DNA from 3 places in the Priestia sp. P5 genome. Region 3 is predicted to be linked to each of the others. Evidence: riboswitches for the same ligand, from Rfam matches in the RefSeq annotation. Region 3 holds a riboswitch; each other region holds the start of a gene.
What was found. Region 3 has a riboswitch for cobalamin ahead of MMB69_RS11470 ((2Fe-2S) ferredoxin domain-containing protein). Riboswitches for the same ligand answer to the same signal wherever they lie in the genome.

Region 1 (7,040 bases), 370 kb from region 3:
AAGATAGACAAACCAAAAATACTCCAATGAAAATAAATTGCCATGACAGAGCCAAGGGTTGCACCTGAGGAAACTCCGATCGTATAAGGATCCGCAAGAGAGTTTCTTAATAGCCCTTGAAAGGCAGCTCCTGCTATTGAAAGCGAAGCTCCTACTAAAAATGCCACCAGTACTCTTGGAAAACGAATTTGCCAAATGATTAAATCCATGTTTTCCGGACCGTGATATAAGGATAGTCCGGTAAGGTGGCCAATAATAATTTTGATTGTATCTCCTACGGTTAACGAAACTGTACCAATAAATACTCCCATAATCACCGAAGTACATACAATAAATAAACTGACTATGTATAAAATAGATGCTTTGTTTAAAAAAATACGTTTAAAAATCAATACTTTCAGCTCCTCTAGGAAACGAGGCGTGATGTTTTACATTACATTAACCATTCATTTTCCTGTCCATAAACCATGTTTCCATCCTACATAGTATTGGAAACAATCATCTTTTATTTGTTACGAGTGCTAGACTGTTGAACTAGGCAACGTAGAATAGCGTACTAAAGTTCTCGGTGAAAAAACAAGCGAAAACCTCTACAAGCTACACTTTTTGTGCTTGCTCCGGGCTTTTATAGTTGTCTATTAAATGATACAGCTTTTCCATATCTATAGCTTCTCTCACATATGCTGCTGCTTTTGAAAAAGACTCCTCTTTTTGCAGGCGACTGTTGAATGTGTCCGTAATAGGCGGCAATTTTTTGTGTTTACGAATTTGATTAAGCAAAGCTCTGCGCAAAGAATCGTTATGAAATACATCATGAACATACGTGCCAATAACGTTGTCTTTAACCGTTCCTTCTTTTTCATGTTCTACCACTGCAAAAGCTTCCGTGGCGCTCTTAGAAACTGTCTTTCCCATATGAATTTCGTAGCCTTCAATCGAAACTCTTTCACCTTTTAGCTGGACATATCCAGAAACTCTTTCTGTTTTTTTGCTGGTTGTCATAACGGTTTCCACTGGAAGCAAGCCCAGCCCTTTAATGGATTCAATCCGAGATTCTACTGCATCAGGGTCTGTAATTGTCTCTCCTAGCATTTGATATCCCCCGCAGATGCCAATAACGTGAGCGTTCGTTGCGTTCAAGACTTGATTAATGGCTAGAGCCAGGCCGCTTTCTTGTAAAAACTGCGCATCTTCAATCGTATTTTTGCTTCCTGGTAAAACAATTAAATCAGGCGTACCTAGTTGTGATGGCTTGGTTACAAGTCTCACATGACAGTCTTCTTCTAAGCTTAGAGGATCAATGTCTGTAAAATTTGAGATGCGAGGATACGAGATAACCGCAATATCGATTTCTTTTAACGGATTCACAAGCGTTGAGTAATTTCTGAGTGATAGCGAATCTTCAGCGTCAATTTCCACGTCGTGCATATAAGGAATGACTCCTAGTACCGGAACACCCGTGTATTCTTCAAACCACTTCAACCCCGGTTTTAAAAGCTCTAAGTCTCCTCGGAATTTATTGATTAACACTCCAATTACTCTAGGTTTATGTTCATCTGGAAGCAATTGAAGAGTACCCACCAGACTCGCAAAAACCCCTCCTTTATCAATGTCTCCTACTAACACAACAGGGGCTTGGGCTATCTTTGCTACGCGCATATTTACCAGTTCCCGATCGTTCAAATTCACTTCAGCAGGACTTCCAGCACCTTCAATCACAATTCGATCATAATGATTGGCAAGCTCTTTATAAGACTCCGTGATAACGTTCAAACCTTCATTAAAAAATTCTTGCCGATACTGAAAAGCAAACATATTACGAAGCGGCTTTCCATGAACAACAATTTGAGATTCATGATCACGAGTTGGTTTAATTAAAATAGGATTCATATTGGTTGTTGCTTCTACTCCAGCCGCTTCAGCTTGAATTCCTTGCGCTCTTCCAATTTCTTTTCCATCCATTGTAATGTATGAATTAAGCGCCATATTTTGCGATTTAAACGGTGCAGTTTGATAGCCGTCTTCTTTAAAAATACGGCAAAACGCTGTAGCAATCATGCTTTTTCCAGCGTCTGAGTGCGTTCCTTGAATCATAAGAGGTTTTCCTTTTTTCACTTTTTCCACTCCCTATCACATAAAAAAACCTTAACTGTAAAAGTCAAGGTTTGGTCATGCGCTCATTAACACATTGTCTTGACTTATTTCTCCCACCGAAAAATAAGGGGTTTTTAAAAGCAGGTCTCCTGGCTTATGCTTCATTTTACTTCTGCATCCTTCCTAGTTTGACTAGTGGGTCTTTGCAGGTTCATCCACATTTACAGTAGCGGGGGCTGCACCGGATTTACACCGATTTCCCTATTATCCTCCTTAGAGGCACTTTTAAAATCATTTATTCTTTATTGTAACGAATTTTATAACCATTCACAATAACGATTTTCTTCTATTATTATATATTACTGTGTTTATACTTATTTGGGTCTCGTATGCTATAATAACAATTATTTTCCAAACATCTTATGAAATAGCTAGGAAGGTGCTCGTAGTTGAAGAAAAAAATCATTTATATCTTTATTAGTTTGCTTGTTCTTTACATAGCAATCATGTCTTTTTGTATGTATCAAACCGCTCATCAGCCTGTTCCGCAAAAAGCAGATTATGTGCTCATTTTAGGTTCGAAAGTAGACGGAGATCAAATGTCTCCTAGTTTAAAAGAACGAGCAAAAACGGCTTTATCTTATTTAAAGACTCATAAACAAACAAAAGTTATCGTAACGGGTGGAAAAGGATCCGATGAAGAAATTTCTGAAGCAGAAGCAGCCTATCGTTTTCTACGAAAAGAAGGAATTAAAAAGAATCGAATGATAAAAGAGGATCAGTCAACTTCTACTTTTGAGAATTTCACTTTCACTAAAAAGAAAGTTGATATTCAACACAAAAAAGTCGTGCTTGTTAGCAGTGATTTTCATTTATTTCGCGCCTCTATTATTGCCAAGCGTCAAGGTTTTGACGTTTATCCTTTAGGTGCAAAGACACCAAATTCAATTAAACTTCAATCCTACTTTCGTGAGTATGCTGCTATCTTAAAAACGTGGCTGTTTGATAAATAAATAGAGTACACCCCTATACAAACGAAAAACACGGCATGAATTCATGCCGTGTTTTTTATTAATCATCCGTATCGATAACTGCTTTTGGTAAACCCGTGTATTTCGCCCAGTAGAAAATACCGATTGAAACAAGAGCAATTAAAATTAAGTCAAGCGGGTTGCTTAGCACACCTTGTCCTCCACCAAATGAGCCTAGGTAAGAGATAACAAGCATAATAATATAATAAGCAACTAGCCACCAAGCAGATTTAAGCTGCTGTGCAAATTTTACAACGTCAGTTGGTACGTATTTCTTAAATGCTACGTAGATAACAACCATTAGAAGCTGTGATCCTAGAAGCCAAGAAATTGTCGTCCATCCTGACCAATATACGATGTATGAACAGAAGATAAATGACACAGGAGCAATAACGCTCATGCCTTTTAATTTGAAAGGCTTTTTAAGGTCTTTTGCATTTACTCTGAATGCAGCAGCTGAAATTGGCGCAATCGCATAAGACAGAATAAGTGCTACTGAACATACGTTTACTAGCGCTTCCCAAGAAGGAAATGGCAGTGTCCAGAATACGGACATTCCAAACGATAGCCATAGTGACGCACGTGGAATTCCTGTTTTCTTATCTACTTTTGAGAAACGTTTAAATAGTGTTCCATTACGAGACCAAGCATAAACTAAACGAGAAGTTGTATTCATGAAGATGTTCCCGTTACCGCCTGGTGATAAAATAGCATCAAAAATAACAAGCGTTACTAACCAGCCAAGGCCTAAAATAAGTGCAATATCTTTAAATGGTAAAGAGAATTGCTCTTGAATTGTTCCCCATCCTCCTGATAGCATATCAGCCGGAATGTTACCAATGAACAATACTTGCAGTGCTGTGTAAATAATCGCTGAAAGTACAATACAGATAATGAGCGCGATTGGAATATTACGCTGCGGGTTTTTAACTTCACTGGCTACAGAAACAATAGGGTGAAGTCCTAGGTAAGCAAACATAACGCCACCTGTTGAAATGGCTGCTTGAATACCATTAAAACCAAACGGAGTAAAATCGCCAGTTGTAAAGTTAGCTGATTTAAAGTGATAAGCTAACACGACGATAATTGTAAGAGGAACCGCATATTTGAACACAGATATAATAACATTTGACTTAGCAAATGCTTTTACACTTACGTAGTTAATGATAAAAAATAGCGTTAATAACGCGAACTGAAATAACCAGCCGATTGTAGTAGGCGATTCAGAACCATGTTTAGTTAGACCAGGAAGCCAAAACGCAACATACTGACGTACAGCCGTTACCTCGATGGCAATCAAACTTGTGTAAGCAATAATGGTAATGAATGAAATTAAGTAACCCACTAAATGACCATGTGAGTAAACCGGATAACGGATAATTCCACCGGTACGCGGCAGCGCTGCTCCAAGTTCAGCATACACTAAACCGATAAGTAAAATAATGACTCCGCCAATCAGCCACGAAAAACTTCCGGCTGGACCAGCCTTTGACGCTACGTTACTAACCGCAAATAACCAGGCGGAACCAAAAATAGCTCCCATCCCAATTAACGTTAGGTCAAGTAACGATATTGATTTTTTAAACTTTCCTTGATTTCCTTGATCAGACATAATATCCTCCTTTAAAATTTCCACTCCACATATCTACGCCCTTGCGTCCGATATGGGATTCTTTACATCATCCTCCTCTTACTAAGACCTCACAAGTGGATATGTTAACAAATATTCTCTAAAAAACCAAGTTAAAAACTTTATTTTTTTGTAAAACATCGTTGAATTGCTTATGTATAGCGCATAAATTCCACCGAAGATTTGAGGACTACTCCTCCTATTTAACCGCATTTTTCTTAGATTAAACATAAAAGAATATTCAAACTATTTATCGTAAAAAAAAGGGGCTGAGACATAACGAAATCAACCGCTAGAAGCAGCTACATACGTAAAACCTACGCTTGCCATACTAATGAAAAAACCCGAACGATGAATCGTTCGGATTTTGCTTCAACTAAAATAATTTTGTCCGTGCCTCTTTTTTTGCTTATTTAAATACTTTTACACGTTCAGTTAGCGGTTGAAATTCTTTTTCTCCCGCAGGTGACACAGGATTACCAAATGGCATTTGGGCAATTAATTTCCATGAGCCTGGAATATTCCAAGCTGCTTTTACTTCATCGTCAATCAATGGATTGTAATGCTGTAATGTTGCTCCTAGGCCTTCGAGCTCAAGCGCTGTCCAAATTACATGCTGCAGCATGCCTGATGATTGGTTAGACCAAACCGGGAAATTTTCGCTGTAAGATGCGAACTGCTTTTGCAGCCCTTCAACTACTTCTTGATCTTCAAAGAAAAGAACTGTTCCATAGCCGCTTCCGAATAAGTTCATTTTTTGATCCGTATCTGAAAAGTTTTCAGCTGGAACAATTTCACGAAGCGTTTCTCTCGTAATATCCCACACTTTATCGTGCTGTTCGCCAAATAAAACGACTACGCGTGCGCTTTGGGAATTAAATGCTGAAGGAGTATGTTTCACCGCAAAATTAATAATTTCTTCAATTTTTTCTTCTGATATTTTTACATTTTTATCAATTGCATAAATAGAACGTCGGTTTTTAATTGCTTCATAAAAATCTTTTCCAACCTGTTGTTGATCACTTGATTTATCAAATAATTTATCTAAAAAACCCATTTTCCACACTCCTAATTGTTTGTTTTTTTAAGCTTAAATTGCATGTTTATACCCTTCCCCCTGATAAAAGGAGATAAACAAGATATAATGAATTCTTATATCTCTAATTCGAGATATTAAACCAAAAAAATATTAATTGAAATTTAATTACTTTATGTAACTTACTTTACAATGATTATTTTGTTCTGTCAAGCGAAAATTATTATCTTTTTCTTTTCTTGATTATATGAAAAAAGACTGCTAAATACGACAGTCTTTTTTCGTAGATGCTTAATGTTCATAAATCATCTTTCGCGTCATTCCCCCGTCTACTACGAGGTTAGCTCCTGTTACAAAATCATTTTCGACGTTTGTTAAGTACATACACGCTCTTGAGATATCCGCTGGCGTTCCTACCCGATTAGACGGATGCTGCGTATGATCGATTTCACGAAGGCCATCGTAGTCAGATGTCTCAATCCATCCTGGAGAAATAGCATTTACCGTGATGTTGTCATCACCAAGCGAAATGGCAAGTGCATGAGTTAAAGCAACGATTCCTCCTTTTGTAGCAGCATAGGCTTCTGTATCTGGTTCAGACATTGAAGCTCTTGTAGAAGCTAAGTTTACAATGGAGCCTCCGCTTTCGTTTTTCCTCATCACTTTAGCTGCTTCGCGAGAACATAGAAACACGCTGCGCAGGTTCGTATTGATAATGTCATCCCATTCATCAACGGTTAGCTCATACGGTGATTTCCAGCGGGAAACGCCTGCATTATTAATCAAAATATGTATCGTTCCATACGTACTGACCGTTTTTTCAACGAGATGTAAAATGTCGCTTTCTTTTCGGACGTCTGTTTTTACAAAAATGGCTTCTCCGCCTTGTCTTTGAATAGCTTCTGCGTGACGCTCGCCTTCGGTTTCGTCCACATCTGCCAATACCACTTTTGCTCCTTGTTTTGCGTATGCGCGTGATACATCTTTTCCTATTCCATTCGCAGCTCCGGTAACAACAACAACTAAATCTTTAAATGACATAGCATCTCCTCCTTATACGCTTTATTCACTTTTTTCTTCGTCTTTAAACAAGTGATCCGTGACGAAAAGAGCAAACGTTTCAGCCGTTAACTTGCATCCAGAAGCTTTTGGGTGACCTCCTCCTCCAAGGTGCCCAACAATTTCTGCTAAGTTGATTTCGTCTTTTACTGCACGGAACCCAATCTTTTGCCGTCCCATGTCCACCATA
Region 2 (7,040 bases), on a different contig from region 3:
ACCCTTTGCGTATTCATCATGTCGGACGACTAGATAAGGATTCAGACGGCTTAATTTTACTTACAAATGACGGCGATATTATTAACGAAATTTTACGTGCAGAAAACAAGCATGAAAAAGAATATATTGTTGCAGTAGATAAGCCAATTACACCGGAGTTTATTAAAAACATGTCTGAGGGAGTGAAAATTTTAGGTACACAAACGCTTCCTTGTAAAGTGACACAGCTGTCTAAGTACGAGTTTCAAATTATTTTAACACAGGGCTTAAATCGTCAAATTCGCCGTATGTGTGAAGTGCTCGGGTATGAAGTATACCGCCTTCAGCGTACTCGTATTATGAATATCCATTTAAACAACTTACCGGTTGGACAGTGGAGAGATTTAACGAAAAAAGAGCGTACGCAGCTATTCAAAGAATTAGACTATGAACCTAAAGAGTGGTAAATCAAAAGACACCAGCCTGTTAGACTGGTGTCTTTTTTTATTCGCATACAACTACTTGTCTAGAAAATACGCTTTTGCGCGCTACGCAGCGATCTGAAATAGAAAAGCCAGCTTCATGAATCATATGGTCAATCGTATCTACTGTAATCACGACTACTTTATCCGCAAAGCGGCGAGCGTGTTTTAAAATAGAAAGCTGATCTTCAGGCGTCGCGTGGGTGTAGAGATTGTAAGGCATGTCGATGATCGCTACATCATAGTGAGTGGTAACATCCGAAATCGGTCCGGTTTTGACATCACCCTTTAAGCCGAAATGCGCAATATTTTCACGAGATCCGTCGGTCACAAGTGGGTTGATATCACGTCCTACAATATCAATGCCCATTGAAAGAGCTTCTACGAGGACTGTACCAATACCACAGCATGGATCAATCGCTTTGATTCCTTCAGGGTTTGGAACGGCAATGTTAGCTACAGCTCTTGCAAGGCGGGTACTGAGTGCTGTAGAGTATTCACGCGGTTTTTTCAAATGATGCAGCCATACAGCTTCGCTTTTTTGATATTTCCCAAAATACCAGCGTCCTTCAAATGGAACAATGCCAAACAAATGGTCAGGGTTATGCAAGTCTGCTTCTGCTACAAAATGCCAACCCACATCACGTTCAATAGCACGCTGACCTTTATAACTTATTTTTTGATCTTTTTCCAAGTCATTAATTTTCATGAAAATGAGTTTAAATGTTTTGTCTCCAAGGTCAATATCTTCTACTTGCTTACAAATATCTGCAAGGTCATCTGATTCATACATAATATCTAATCGCTCTTTGATAAAAGGGCTTCTGCTTGGATCAAGTTTAACGGCACTTTTTATGATAGGTTTCTCAGTTTCAATTTCAAAAAGAGAGCGTCTCTCTAATTGGCATAGTGAGAGTTCCTCTTCGCTGCATGCGTATGTGTAGATATACTGAGGCAGCTGCGTATGGTTATTCAATATCGTATCATCCTTTATCGTATCTAATTATCCTTCTTCTCAAACAATAGCGAGAAAAGAAGAGAAAAGCAACGAATTTAAATATATTTGGCCGTGAATACTAAATTGAAGCGCTACATAGTCCACTTATTTGACAAAACATGCTAAAATAACTGGTGATAACCTGCATGTGCTGCTGTTTATACAAAAGAACTGGATCAAGGTTTCTCAAAAATCATTTACACACTGCTGACATTTTGATGAATAGGAGAGGCTACGTGATGTCTAAAAGTGATCATGAAAAGCAACAGATGAGTCGGGCTGATATGAAAAAACAAGCCAAAACATCCTCGCAAAACCTTGTGATGAACGTACTCATTGCCATTGTATCTGTATGTATTTTAGCTCTTATTATAAATGTTTTTGTACTAATGAAATGAGCCGTTATGCTGCTCATTTCTTTTTATTAGGTTCAGCTTTTATTGAAGCGTTTGAGGTCTCTTTCACTAGAGAGCACATTGTGAATAGCATATCTTTTTTTAACAAATGATAGTTGTGATATGATGAAGCAATAGTACATTAGACAAAAAGCTGGAGGTTACTTAGTATGCCATTACTTAGATTTGATGTAATAGAAGGAAGAGATGAAAAAGAGTTAAAAACATTACTAGACGCTGCTCACCGAGCGATGCTAGAAGCCTTTGGCGTGCCAGAACGCGATCGTTATCAAATTGTACATCAGCATCCTGCTCATGAAATGATTATTGAAGATACAGGTCTTGGCTTTGAGAGAAGCAAGGATTTGGTTATTATAAGCGTAACAAGCAAACAGCGAACAGAAGAGCAAAAGCAAGCTCTTTACAGATTAATTGTAAAAGAGCTTGGAGAGAGCTGCGGCATTCAGCCAAACGACATTATGATTTCGATTGTTGAAAATGGTAATGCTGACTGGAGCTTTGGCATGGGAGAAGCTCAATTCTTAACTGGGAAATTATAAAACGGTTTATTATCTAGAGAAGCCCTTATTTCTAAGGGCTTTTTCTCATTTTGTCTATAAAAATATTATTCTCTTAGTCACATCTTACTCAAAATTAAATACAGACATCTGTCAAATGAATGATACAATAAGCTTATATGCCATTTTGAGTGGAAAAACCATAAAAGAGTTCGGCGTACTAATTTTAGAACAACAATAAATTTACATAAAGATGTAAAGATTTAAAGGTTAAAAGAGAAGTGTATAAAATCTGTAAAACAAAAGAACAGTTACGCGTTAAACATAGGAGTAAAAGGTTCTTCACGTGTTTTTTCGGATAATAAGAGAAAGTAATTTTGATCATTGAGGAGGAACTTAGAATGTTTGGATTTGATGCAGATGTATCGCCACTGGTGCGAATTAAAGTAATTGGGGTCGGCGGTGGAGGAAATAACACCGTTAACCGTATGATTGAACACGGTGTACAAGGAGTAGAATTTATCGCCGTTAATACGGATGCTCAGGCGCTTAACTTATCTAAAGCAGATGTGAAAATGCAGATTGGTGCGGCCTTAACGCGAGGATTAGGTGCAGGAGCTAATCCAGAAGTGGGAAGAGAAGCAGCCGAAGAAAGCAGAGAACAAATTCAAGAAGTACTGCAAGGCGCAGATATGGTATTCGTAACAGCTGGCATGGGCGGAGGAACTGGTACTGGAGCAGCTCCGGTTATTGCCCAAATTGCCCGTGAACTAAATGCTTTAACAATTGGAGTAGTCACTCGCCCGTTCAAGTTTGAAGGAAATAAACGTACGAAGCAAGCAGTAGGCGGTATTACTGCGATGAATGAATCGGTAGATACCCTTATTGTGATTCCAAACGACCGCTTGCTTGAAATTGTCGATAAAAAGACGCCTATGCTTGAAGCATTCCGTGAAGCAGATAATGTTCTTCGCCAAGGTATTCAAGGTATTTCAGATTTAATCGCTGTGCCGGGGCTGATTAACCTTGACTTTGCTGATGTAAAAACAATCATGTCTAATCAAGGATTTGCGCTTATGGGTATCGGACGAGCTTCCGGATCAGACCGGGCAATTGAAGCAGCGAAAAAAGCGATTTCTAGTCCGCTGCTAGATGCATCGATTGATGGAGCACGAGGCGTGCTGTTGAACATTACGAGCGGCAGCAGCTTGAGTCTTTACGAAGTACAGGAAGCAGCAGATATTGTCACGTCCGCTTCTGATCAGGACTTAAATATGATTTTTGGATCTGTGATTAATGAAGATTTAAAGGACGAAATGATGGTAACCGTTATTGCCACTGGATTTGATGATGAAGATGTTTCACCATCAGCTTCTACTTCTAGAGTTTCAAGAGCACGCTACTAAATTAAATAACCAGCTTTTATGGTAGCAATTGTTTTTCAATTGCCTTAAAAGGGAATCCGGTGCAAATCCGGAGCGGTCCCGCCACTGTAACAAGGAGCCTTATGTCAAAAAGCCACTGTCTATTTAGAGACGGGAAGGCGGTATAAGGCAATGACTTGAAGCCAGGAGACCTGCCATAAATCTCAGCACACAATAACCTACGAGGATAGGGAGGTGTTTTGGCAGAATCAAAAATAAGATAAACAAGGGATACGTTTATCTGAATTTGTTGTGAAGACAAGCACTTCTTTTTAGAAGTGCTTTTTTGTGTATTAAAATAGAAGGTGGAAAAATCAATGATAAATAATAAAAAACTCGTATCTATGATATTTCTCGTGTTACTTTGCCTCACTGCTTGCGCTCCTAATGAAGAGAGCGTAAGTATAAAAGAAAGAAAGAAAACGGATAAAAGTGTGACGTTTTTATTTAATTTTACATCTGCAACGCTTGATCCTCATAGGGACGATAATTATACAGCAGTTCGTGCGGGAGTAGGGGAGACGCTCGTTAAAATCAGCGACGATTTAAAAATAAAGCCTTGGCTTGCTGAAAAGTGGGAAACGAAAGATAACGGCCTTACATGGACATTTATGATAAGAAAGAACATCACGTTTCAAAATGGAAAAGCGCTGGATGCAAATGCCGTTAAGTCTTCTCTTCAAAGAACGATAGATCAAAGCTATGCGATGAAAAACGCTTTAAATATTAAAGAAATGAAAGCGAACAGTCATGCGCTGACAATTACATTAAAAGAACCAATGCCTAAATTTCCTTCTGAGTTAGTGCATCCAAACACAGCTATTATAGATGTTGATGTTTCTAATATAGCTAAGAAGCCCATTGGTACAGGACCATTTCACGTTTTGACTTTCGATCAAGGAAATCAAGTGAAGTTAGAAAGATATGAACATTATTGGAATGGAAAAGTGAAATTGAAAAATGCGATCTTTGCATTTAACGAAGATGCTAATGCGCGAGTTGCGGCTCTTCAGTCCGGGACAGCGGATATTATTTATCGGCCGCCTTTAGAAAGCTTGAGCACTTTACAAGCGAATTCGTCTTTCAAAGTAAGTGGAGTACCTAGTGTGCGTACTCATTTATTGCTTTATAATCAAACCAATGACTCATTAAAAGACGAAAATGTAAGAAAAGCTATCGATACTTTATTGAACCGAAAAGAAATTGTCAGTAGCATAATGAACAATCAAGCGGCAGCGGCTCGAGGTCCATTTTTACCTCAATTTCCTTTTGCTGATAATACTGCTAACGAGCAAAGAGGTATGACATCTGCTAGAAAATATTTAGAGAAAGCAGGCTATCAAATCAAAAATGACAAAGCAATCAAAAATGGAAAGTCACTATCGCTCTCTCTTGTCACATACAGCTCTCTGCCAGAACTGCCTTTAATTGCTCAGCTTATACAGTCTAATGCGAAAGAGTTAGGAATTACTATTAAGATTCACCTAGTTGAAGATAGCGATGAATATGTAATGGCAAAAGATGATTGGGATTTAGCATTGTACAGCCTTATCACAGCACCTAGAGGGGATGCCAGCTATTATTTAAGCACGAACTATTTGCCGGGCGGTGGTTTAAATGCCAGTCGGATTAATGACGATACGCTAACAAAAATGATAGAACAGTTAAATTCAACCGTAGATGACGCAAAACGAAATCAGCTAGCCAAGCAAGCAACCGCTTTGATTAATAGAAAAATGCTGACATCATCGATTGTACATCCAAACATTGTTGTTGCTTATAATCAACAAGTGAAAAATTGGACAACAAATCCAAGTGAGTATTATATGCTGACTCAGCATTTAGACGTAACGCCGTAGTCAATATTGTTGTTCCTATAGGAAAACGAGAAAGTATACAATGATAGATAAAAGGATGTGACAGTAAACGTGCAAGAAGTACAAATGTATCAAATTAAAGAAGTAACAGAAAAGGATGCGAAAGTGGTTCAGTTTGTCATGAATATGCGGAATGAGCTATTTCCTATGCTGGAAAAAAATCAGCTTCCTGTGGATTTGCTTCATTTTAATGAACATTACGTTCAAGCGAAAGACGCTGCTTTTTTTGCAGCTGTTACGGAAAATCAACAAGTAATTGGAACAATTGGTTTATACGCTTACGATGGAAGGTTTCATGCATTAAAAAAGCAATATGAACATAAAACTGCAGCTGAGATTGTAAAATGCTATGTCGATCCAGCGTACCGGCGTCTAGGCATTGGACAGCAGCTGTTAAAAGCAGTGGAACAATTTGCTCAAAATCATTTTTATGACACGTTGTATCTGCATACTCATCCTTTTTTACCGGGGGCTATCCCATTTTGGACTTCACAAGGTTTTATCGAAAGGCTTGCTGAACAGGAAGAGCCATGGAATACGCTGCACATGGACAGAAAAATACAACCAGTCGTAATGTAACGATATTATACAGTAATTACCATAGAATCTAGATAAGAGCTCATGCTATAATAAGCGTACTTACATTTATAGCCTGTAGGGCAAGTCCTTACAGAAAAGAACCACGTTTCGAATTGGCTGAAGCGTGGTTTTTTTCTATGAAAAACAAATAACAAAATATTTTTAAAAATATATATGAAATCGCTTTCAAAATAATGAAATATATTATATAATTACTAGTGTTGTGTTGTACTTTGTTAGTGTTAAATCAATATCCTACATGTGTGAGCCGACTGCCTTATGGTAGTCGGCTTCCTTTTTATGGTAGTATTCTAAAAGGAAATAGCATTCTTTGAAATGGCTGTAATCGTCATGACAATAGTTGTCCCAAAGGCCCATTTGAAAAGAAAGAAAAGTCGCAATCATTCCAAACCCTAACAAAGAAAGCATTATCCATCACCTCTTAAAAAGTTAGAAAATTCTATTAATTTATATTATAGCATTAGAATTAATGTTAAAGTTTGGTATTTTTAAATAAGGTAGCTTCAACCTAAAACTAAAAACTAAAAAAGCCGCCTTGTAGGCGACTGGTTTAAGCTAGGTCAGCTGTTATGGACTGCTTTTGAAGGTGATCAGACAGCAGGCTGTAAGCAATAATTTTCTTTTTATACTGTTTTACGACATCGACGTGATCATGATAACTGTATACGCATAATCGAACATCGTTTTTTCCTTTTTTCGTATCGATAACCAGTGGAGTTTCACTGTCTTCTAGGTGTTTATAATAGTCCTTATTTCCTTCATGGACAT
Region 3 (7,040 bases):
GATATTGACATGTATCGCAGTTCATTTTCACTTCGCCTTCTAATCCTTCTTCAGCACGTTCTTTTAAAATTGTCTGTAGTTTTGGATGAAAGCCGAAATAGCCGGCTAGCTTAAACTCAATGTCTTCATACTGCAATTTATACTGCTTCACCATTTCTTCCAAACGCTTAATTAATACTCCTGTAAATAAGAAATATGGGAGAATAACCACTTTTTTAGCGCCCAGTTTTAAACATCGTTCCACCCCTTCATCAATCAATGGAGCGGTCACGCCCATAAAAGAAGTTTCGACGATTTTGTAGTTTGTTTTTTCCCAAAGAAGGCGCGTAATTTTATATAGATCACTGTTTGCATCAGGATCGCTTCCTCCTCGTCCTAAGACAATAACAGCCGTGTCTTCAGCTGGAGTTTCTAAATTTTCTCCTGATTCTTGTAATCTCGTTTTTAAAATTTCAAGAGCTTCTTCATGAACGCCAATGGGACGTCCGTATACGAAGTTTACGTGTGGATATTTTTCCTTAGCTTCATCTATAGCTGCCGGAATATGTATTTTAGAGTGGCCAGCAGGCAAGAGCATAATTGGAATCACAACTACATCTTGTGCTCCTTTTGCCACACACGTGTCAATTCCTTGACTTACATTCGGACGTTCAAATTCTAGAAAACACGTTTCTACTAAAATAGATGCGTCCCAATCATGCTTCATAGTAGAGATAAACTCGCGAATTTGATCGTTCCCTTCAGAATCTCTGCTTCCATGACCGACAAATAAAACTGATTTCATATAATGCCCTCCCATTTCTTAATCTCCACAAGGAGCTGGTTCTACTTTTATTTTTGGTGTTATATCCTGATAATCGAATCCATAAACGTTCTTCACACGCTTAAAGAATTTGTGAAACCGCTCATTAGGATGACCTTTTTCTTTATATTCACGGACAATGTTATCAACTATTTCAACAATGTCATCAGGCGCTATGCCTTCCGCCACAATTTGACCTGAATGCGCGTTGCGCCCAACCGTTTTAGCTCCTAAAAATAAGTCAAACGCACCTTTTCTATAGACAATGCCGATATCTTCTTGAACAGCACCGTAACAGGCCATACCGCATCCATTAATACCAAGCTTCAGCTCTTTTGGCATGTCCATTCCACCGAGGCGCTTTTGTAATTCTTCCGTATGTGGGATGGCGTCGCTTTTTTCTCCATCACAAAAATCACACGCTTTAATTGTAAACACGTCTCCGACCGGAGATAATAAAAAGGAAGCTGCTTGAAGTTTTTCAATGATCACATCTGGATGAGCCGTTGGAATTTGCAATTTAATTTGATGATCAGGCGTATACTCCATCGTACCTTTTTCACCAACAACTTCTGCTAGTGTTGTCATTTGAACGGGCGTAAACTTCTTATTCGCAAGCCCTGGACTAACCGCCACTTCAAAAATAGACTCTATTGGCTGATGTACGACCGGAGAAGTAGTTTCACCTAAAATTGCTTGAAGCGCTTCTTCTGCAAGAGCTCGTGAAGCTGTTTTTTCTTCTTTTTTATTCTGAACAGCTTCAATAGCTGAAGCCGTTTGCTGTACAGTCTCCTCTTGATCAAGAGCCCATGGTTCTGCTTCTTTTCGAAGTCGCTGATGCGGTCTTAGCGGCTGTTCCGTTTGATTGAGGGTATATTTCCGCTGATACCCTCGCGGTGTAATCATCAAATCGTCATAAAAGAACGTAGATGAATTCCCAACAACAACGGTAGTCAGCATGCCAATTTCATGGTTTAACATATCTTTTAAGTTGGTCATTACGACTTCTTCACGGTCACGATAAGCGCTTTTCACAAGACCAACAGGCGTATCAGGAGAACGGTACTTTAATAGAATCCTTTGCGCTTCAACAATTTGTCTTGTTCGTCTTCCGCTTTTTGGGTTGTAAAAAGCCACTACGAAATCTGCTTGTGCAGCTGCTTCAATTCTTTTTTCGATTAGCTCCCAAGGCGTAAGGTGGTCACTTAAACTAATCGTACAAGCATCATGCATCACGGGCGCTCCAAGGAGAGATGCGCATGAATTAATAGCCGAAATGCCAGGAATTACTTCCATCTCTACGCCCGTTTCTTTTTTCCAGCTTTTTTCAATCAACACTTCATACACAAGGCCTGCCATTCCATATACTCCTGCATCTCCGCTTGAAATGACAGCTACGGTTTTGCCCGCTTCAGCTTGCTTTACAGCTTCTTGTGCACGGCTTACTTCTTCGGTCATTCCTGTACTAATAATTTGTTGATTCGTTAACAGTCCTTGAATTAATTCCACATAGGTTTTATAACCAATGATCATATCACTTTCTTGAATGGCTTCTCTTGCTCGCTGTGTGATATGCTCAAAGCTTCCTGGACCGAATCCAATAACTAGTAGTTTACCTTTCATGCTAGCTCCTCCTTTATGCGTTACTTTTTACTTTGTCAATTCCTTCTATGGAGTCACTGTTTTCTGGAGAAACGAAACCATTTTGATCATATTCATAAATAAGCGATTCCTTTATACTGCAGCCCCCTGCTAAATGCTCTTCAACAATTCGATGAGCTACGTTTTCAGTGACCTGCTTGTACCAATCTCCTGAAGGGTACACGATAGCTACAGGAGCATCTTTGCATCTTCCGTTACAGCGCGTGCGGGTTGTATGAACCGCTTCATCTAGATTCAGTTCGGTCACTTTATTTCGAATAGCCTGCGTGGCTTCTTCTCCACCTTTTCTCATACAGCTGCTTCCATTACAAATCAATACGTGATGCTTTGTTGCATTCAAGTTCCAAGTCGTCACACTCATTCTCTCCTTTACTAAAAAAACGCCTCTATCAATGATAGAGGCGCAGAAAATTCAAACTAAGTTTTTGCACTTCCACCTATATCCCGTAGGGTAAGCTTCGCATTAGAAAAAGGCTGGTTTCCTGACTTCGATTCATTACTTGATTGCGCCTTCCCGAATACAGTGGCATATGCAATCAGCTCCTCTTCACAGTGGCGGGTACCGCGCTGGCTTCACACCAGACTTCCCATTTAACGCAATGTGGTCATTGCGCACCTTTTTTGCACGATATGTAGTTTTAGGATATGAGAAAAACCCGCTTCGCTAATATGCGAGCGGGTAAAACGTCAGAATAAGAGTGTACACGAATGCCACTTTAAGCCAACGTTTCCCTTCCCGCTCCCCGGAGAAATAGAAACTTCACAATAAAGACAGGTCTCCTGACTTGTGTATCATTCTACTTGAGAACCTTCCCGTGATTTTTTCACAGTGGTTATACTCGTTCGTCCACACTTACAGTTGCGGGGACAGTACTGGTCTTACACCAGTTTCCCTATTAAGCCTTCTTGGCATCTTTACTGTTGCTGTTTGATATATATGAACCTTTTAAACTATCAGAATAATAGAAGTAACTACCATATCATAGCGTACATTTTTTTTTATTTCAACTCTATTCTTTTCGTAAGATACAAGAAGCTATAAAAAAACAAGAGCATAAAGTCAGCTCTTGTTTTTCATTATATAGCTACTAATGTTAAATGAGGATCATTATAATACACGACTTCTGAAAGAACTTTACAGCCATTTGTTTTTGCAAAAGCTTCTCTCGCCTGCGTTTCAGTTTCAAATTCAAACATTTTCATTTCTTTTCCAGCATACACCGTCAGTACCCACATGAAAAGATTCGCCTCCGATTATTGTAGTGATCGCTATATCCACATTATGACGAAAGCATTTCCTTTTGAAAACCCATTCTACAAAACTTGTCACAAGAAACTTTTAAAAATTTAAAAACATTTTAACTTCTGTAAATGAACAAAATGTACAAAAGGTTGAAGTAGTATTATACCTCTTTAAAAAAGGTGCTTTTTTACCAACTGTTGCTTCACCAGTAAAAAAATATATAGTATTTATTAAAAAAAGAAGCCGGACAGTCGGCTTCTTTTTTAGGAAAGGAAAGTACAGACATCACAGTCCCGTCCCGCTCTTTGTTCTGCATAAAAAATACACTAATTAAATATTCCTTTCTTAAAGCAGAACCATGTTTGACTGCACATAGTGGTGAAGAAGCTTATACGTATGGTTCAATGAATCTTGATGCGTTCTCTCAAACGCATGAGAAGAATCAATTCCTGGACCAATTAAGCCGTGTACGATGTCATGCCCCGCACGAATAGCAGCGGAAGCATCTGATCCGTAAAACGGATAAATATCTAATTTATACTGAATATCATGCTGCTTAGCTAGCTCCACCAAATGCTTTCTCAAACCGTAATGATACGGTCCGCTTGAATCTTTTACACAAATAGACACGGTGTATTCATCAGTAGATTGTCCATCTCCCATAGCACCCATATCAACCGCTAAGTATTCTACCGTTTGAGGCGTAATGTTTGAATTCCCTCCGTATCCAATTTCTTCATTATTTGAAATGAGAAAATGCGTAGTGTATGGCAGTTCGATCTGTTCTTCTTGAATTGTTTTCATGAGCTGAAGCAATAAAGCTACGCTTGCTTTATCATCGAGATGACGAGATTTAATAAAACCGCTTTTGGTTATTTCTACACGGGGATCAAACGAAACAAAGTCGCCGACTTCAATTCCAAGGCTGCGAATATCTTCTGCGCTATGTACTTTTTCATCCAATCGAATTTCTATATTTTCTTGATTTCGCTCAGCTTCCCCTGCATCTTTATACACATGAACAGAAGTTTGATGCATAAGGATGGTTCCTGTAAATACTTCTCCTGATGAAGTTTCAATTTCACAATATTCTCCTTCAATAGAATTGTAGCGAAACCCTCCAATCAGGTCGATTTTCAGACGTCCACTAGGTTTGATTTCTTTTACCATAGCACCTAATGTATCGACATGAGCCGTCAGCATGCGGTGATGATCTGTATCTTTACCGGGAATAGTAGCGACTAAGCCTCCTTTTCGATTGCGATACGTTTGAATATTTAGCTCTTTTACATAGTCTTCGACAAATGAAATCACCTTTTCTGTATTTCCAGAAGGACTGGGAATCGAAACAAGCTTTTTAATTAACTGAACAGTTTCCGTCATTATGACACTTCCTTTGTCTCTCATTTCTTTTATTTTACCATATGTTTCAAAAAAGATAACACGCAGCTCCAAACAAAAAAGCCGGGCAGCTGCCCGGCTTTTTTGTTTTAAGCTATGTTTGATTTCTTTAATTTATTTGTATAATTTAATGATTTTTGCTTATCAAACTCGCCTTCAGACTTGGACATTACAATTGCAGCTAGAGCATTTCCTACTACGTTAACTGTGGTACGCATCATATCAAGAATGCGGTCAATTCCTGCAATAAATGCCATGCCTTCAAGAGGGAAGCCCATAGATTCAAGCGTAGCAAGTACAACTACAAACGATGCCCCTGGTACACCAGCCATTCCTTTTGAGGTTAACATTAGCACAAGAAGGAGCTGAATTTGATCCATAATGGAAAGGTCGATGCCGTACATTTGAGCAATAAACAGCGATGCCAGCGCCTGATAAATGGTTGAACCGTCTAAGTTAAACGTGTAGCCTGTTGGAATAACAAACGATGTAACCGATTTAGAACAACCGAAGTCTTCCATCTTTTTGATAAGAGATGGTAAAACGGCTTCTGAACTTGCCGTTGTAAAAGCAAGAAGCAGCTCGTCTTTTAACACTTTTATCAGCGTAAACATGCTTGTTCCAGCCATTTTAGCGATAATTCCAAGAACCACAAGCACAAAGAAAATCATGGTGAAGTAAACGGCGAACACTAATTTTCCTAATGGAATAAGTGATCCGACACCAAACTTTATAATATTAACACCAATAAGTGCAAATACACCTACTGGAGCAAATTTCATCACCAAATTAGTTACCCAAAACATTGCATCCAAGACGCCTTCAAAAAAGGCTAAAACAGGTTTTCCTCTCTCTCCAATCGAAGCTACGCCTACACCAAACAGTACGGAAAATAAAATGATTGGTAAAAGATCGCCTTCTGCTACCGATTGAAAGACGTTTGTCGGAACAATATGAAGAAGCTCTTGAGCAATCCCTGTACTTTCAGACGTTTTTGCCGTTGCCTCATATTGAGAAATATCGCTTTTTTCAATATGCCCCATATCAACCCCTGCACCAGGGTGGAATAAGTTCGCGGCAATAATCCCCACTACAATAGCAATGGTTGTAACAATTTCAAAATAAAGAATTGTTTTTCCGCCAAGCTTACCTAATTTTTTGATATCGCCTACTCCTGCGACCGCTACGATTAATGCTGAAATCACAATCGGTACGACAATCATCTTAATTAAATGAATAAATATGTCTCCAACCGGCTGTAAAATAGAAATGGCTGTATCGCTTCCATAAAAAATAGCACCTACAGCTACGCCTAAAATCAGTCCAATTAGAATCTGAGTTGCTAGACCTAACCTTTTCACTTTCTTGCTCCTTTCGCACAGTTGACTTTCATCCATCGAGCATATGCGGTTCCGCGAACCGTGTATAAATATACATCCTTACAGCACCTTATGTAAACAGTTCTTTACTAAAAGGATATAAGGCCGCACATGCGAATTTTTAAAAGCCACGGTTCTGTTTTATCATATCAAATAATTGTTGTATATTGAGATTTTTTTGCTAAGTATTTTTCTATTTTTGCTATTTCAGCGAATAAATTAAAAAAATAAAATTTTATATTGAAATATGCATTTTAGGTTAGTATAATACGATACATGTTTATTTTTATTATTCGAATATAAAATTCTGAAAATTTTAATTATTCAACACGATAATAAAAAGCATTTATAATTTTGGAGGTTTTAACGTGTCAAACAAAGTTCCTTTTTCATTTATAGTGGTTATTGGCTTTATGCTTTTTGCCCTATTCTTCGGCGCAGGTAATTTAATCTTCCCTGCAATGTTAGGTCAGTCTGCTGGAAGCAATATTTGGTCAGCAAACGCTGGATTTTTAGTAACGGGTGTAGGTCTGCCTCTTCTAGGCGTTCTCGC

Region 1: it holds a riboswitch for cobalamin, as region 3 does, so the genes downstream of both, MMB69_RS09640 (cobyric acid synthase) here and MMB69_RS11470 ((2Fe-2S) ferredoxin domain-containing protein) in region 3, are expected to answer to the same signal.
Region 2: it holds a riboswitch for cobalamin, as region 3 does, so the genes downstream of both, nikA (nickel ABC transporter substrate-binding protein) here and MMB69_RS11470 ((2Fe-2S) ferredoxin domain-containing protein) in region 3, are expected to answer to the same signal.

What each region holds. Positions count from the first base shown of each region.
Region 1 covers NZ_JAKWFJ010000001.1:1,750,344-1,757,383, reverse strand. The annotation lists gene MMB69_RS09645 (FecCD family ABC transporter permease) at 1-392, opposite strand, end outside; gene MMB69_RS09640 (cobyric acid synthase) at 598-2,124, opposite strand; cobalamin riboswitch at 2,217-2,396, opposite strand; gene MMB69_RS09635 (YdcF family protein) at 2,544-3,107, shown strand; gene MMB69_RS09630 (APC family permease) at 3,166-4,737, opposite strand; gene MMB69_RS09625 (nitroreductase family protein) at 5,165-5,812, opposite strand; gene MMB69_RS09620 (SDR family oxidoreductase) at 6,083-6,832, opposite strand; gene MMB69_RS09615 (DHH family phosphoesterase) at 6,854-7,040, opposite strand, start outside.
Region 2 covers NZ_JAKWFJ010000005.1:98,227-105,266, reverse strand. The annotation lists gene rluF (23S rRNA pseudouridine(2604) synthase RluF) at 1-446, shown strand, start outside; gene MMB69_RS24710 (TRM11 family SAM-dependent methyltransferase) at 484-1,437, opposite strand; gene MMB69_RS24705 (hypothetical protein) at 1,698-1,856, shown strand; gene MMB69_RS24700 (tautomerase family protein) at 2,024-2,413, shown strand; gene ftsZ (cell division protein FtsZ) at 2,773-3,777, shown strand; cobalamin riboswitch at 3,780-3,969, shown strand; gene nikA (nickel ABC transporter substrate-binding protein) at 4,113-5,654, shown strand; gene MMB69_RS24685 (GNAT family N-acetyltransferase) at 5,724-6,251, shown strand; gene MMB69_RS24680 (hypothetical protein) at 6,507-6,680, opposite strand; gene MMB69_RS24675 (YfmQ family protein) at 6,823-7,040, opposite strand, start outside.
Region 3 covers NZ_JAKWFJ010000001.1:2,119,727-2,126,766, reverse strand. The annotation lists gene MMB69_RS11480 (sirohydrochlorin chelatase) at 1-784, opposite strand, end outside; gene cobJ (precorrin-3B C(17)-methyltransferase) at 803-2,425, opposite strand; gene MMB69_RS11470 ((2Fe-2S) ferredoxin domain-containing protein) at 2,439-2,819, opposite strand; cobalamin riboswitch at 2,920-3,099, opposite strand; cobalamin riboswitch at 3,218-3,396, opposite strand; gene MMB69_RS11465 (hypothetical protein) at 3,542-3,700, opposite strand; gene MMB69_RS11460 (M42 family metallopeptidase) at 4,053-5,090, opposite strand; gene MMB69_RS11455 (cation:dicarboxylate symporter family transporter) at 5,198-6,469, opposite strand; gene brnQ (branched-chain amino acid transport system II carrier protein) at 6,856-7,040, shown strand, end outside.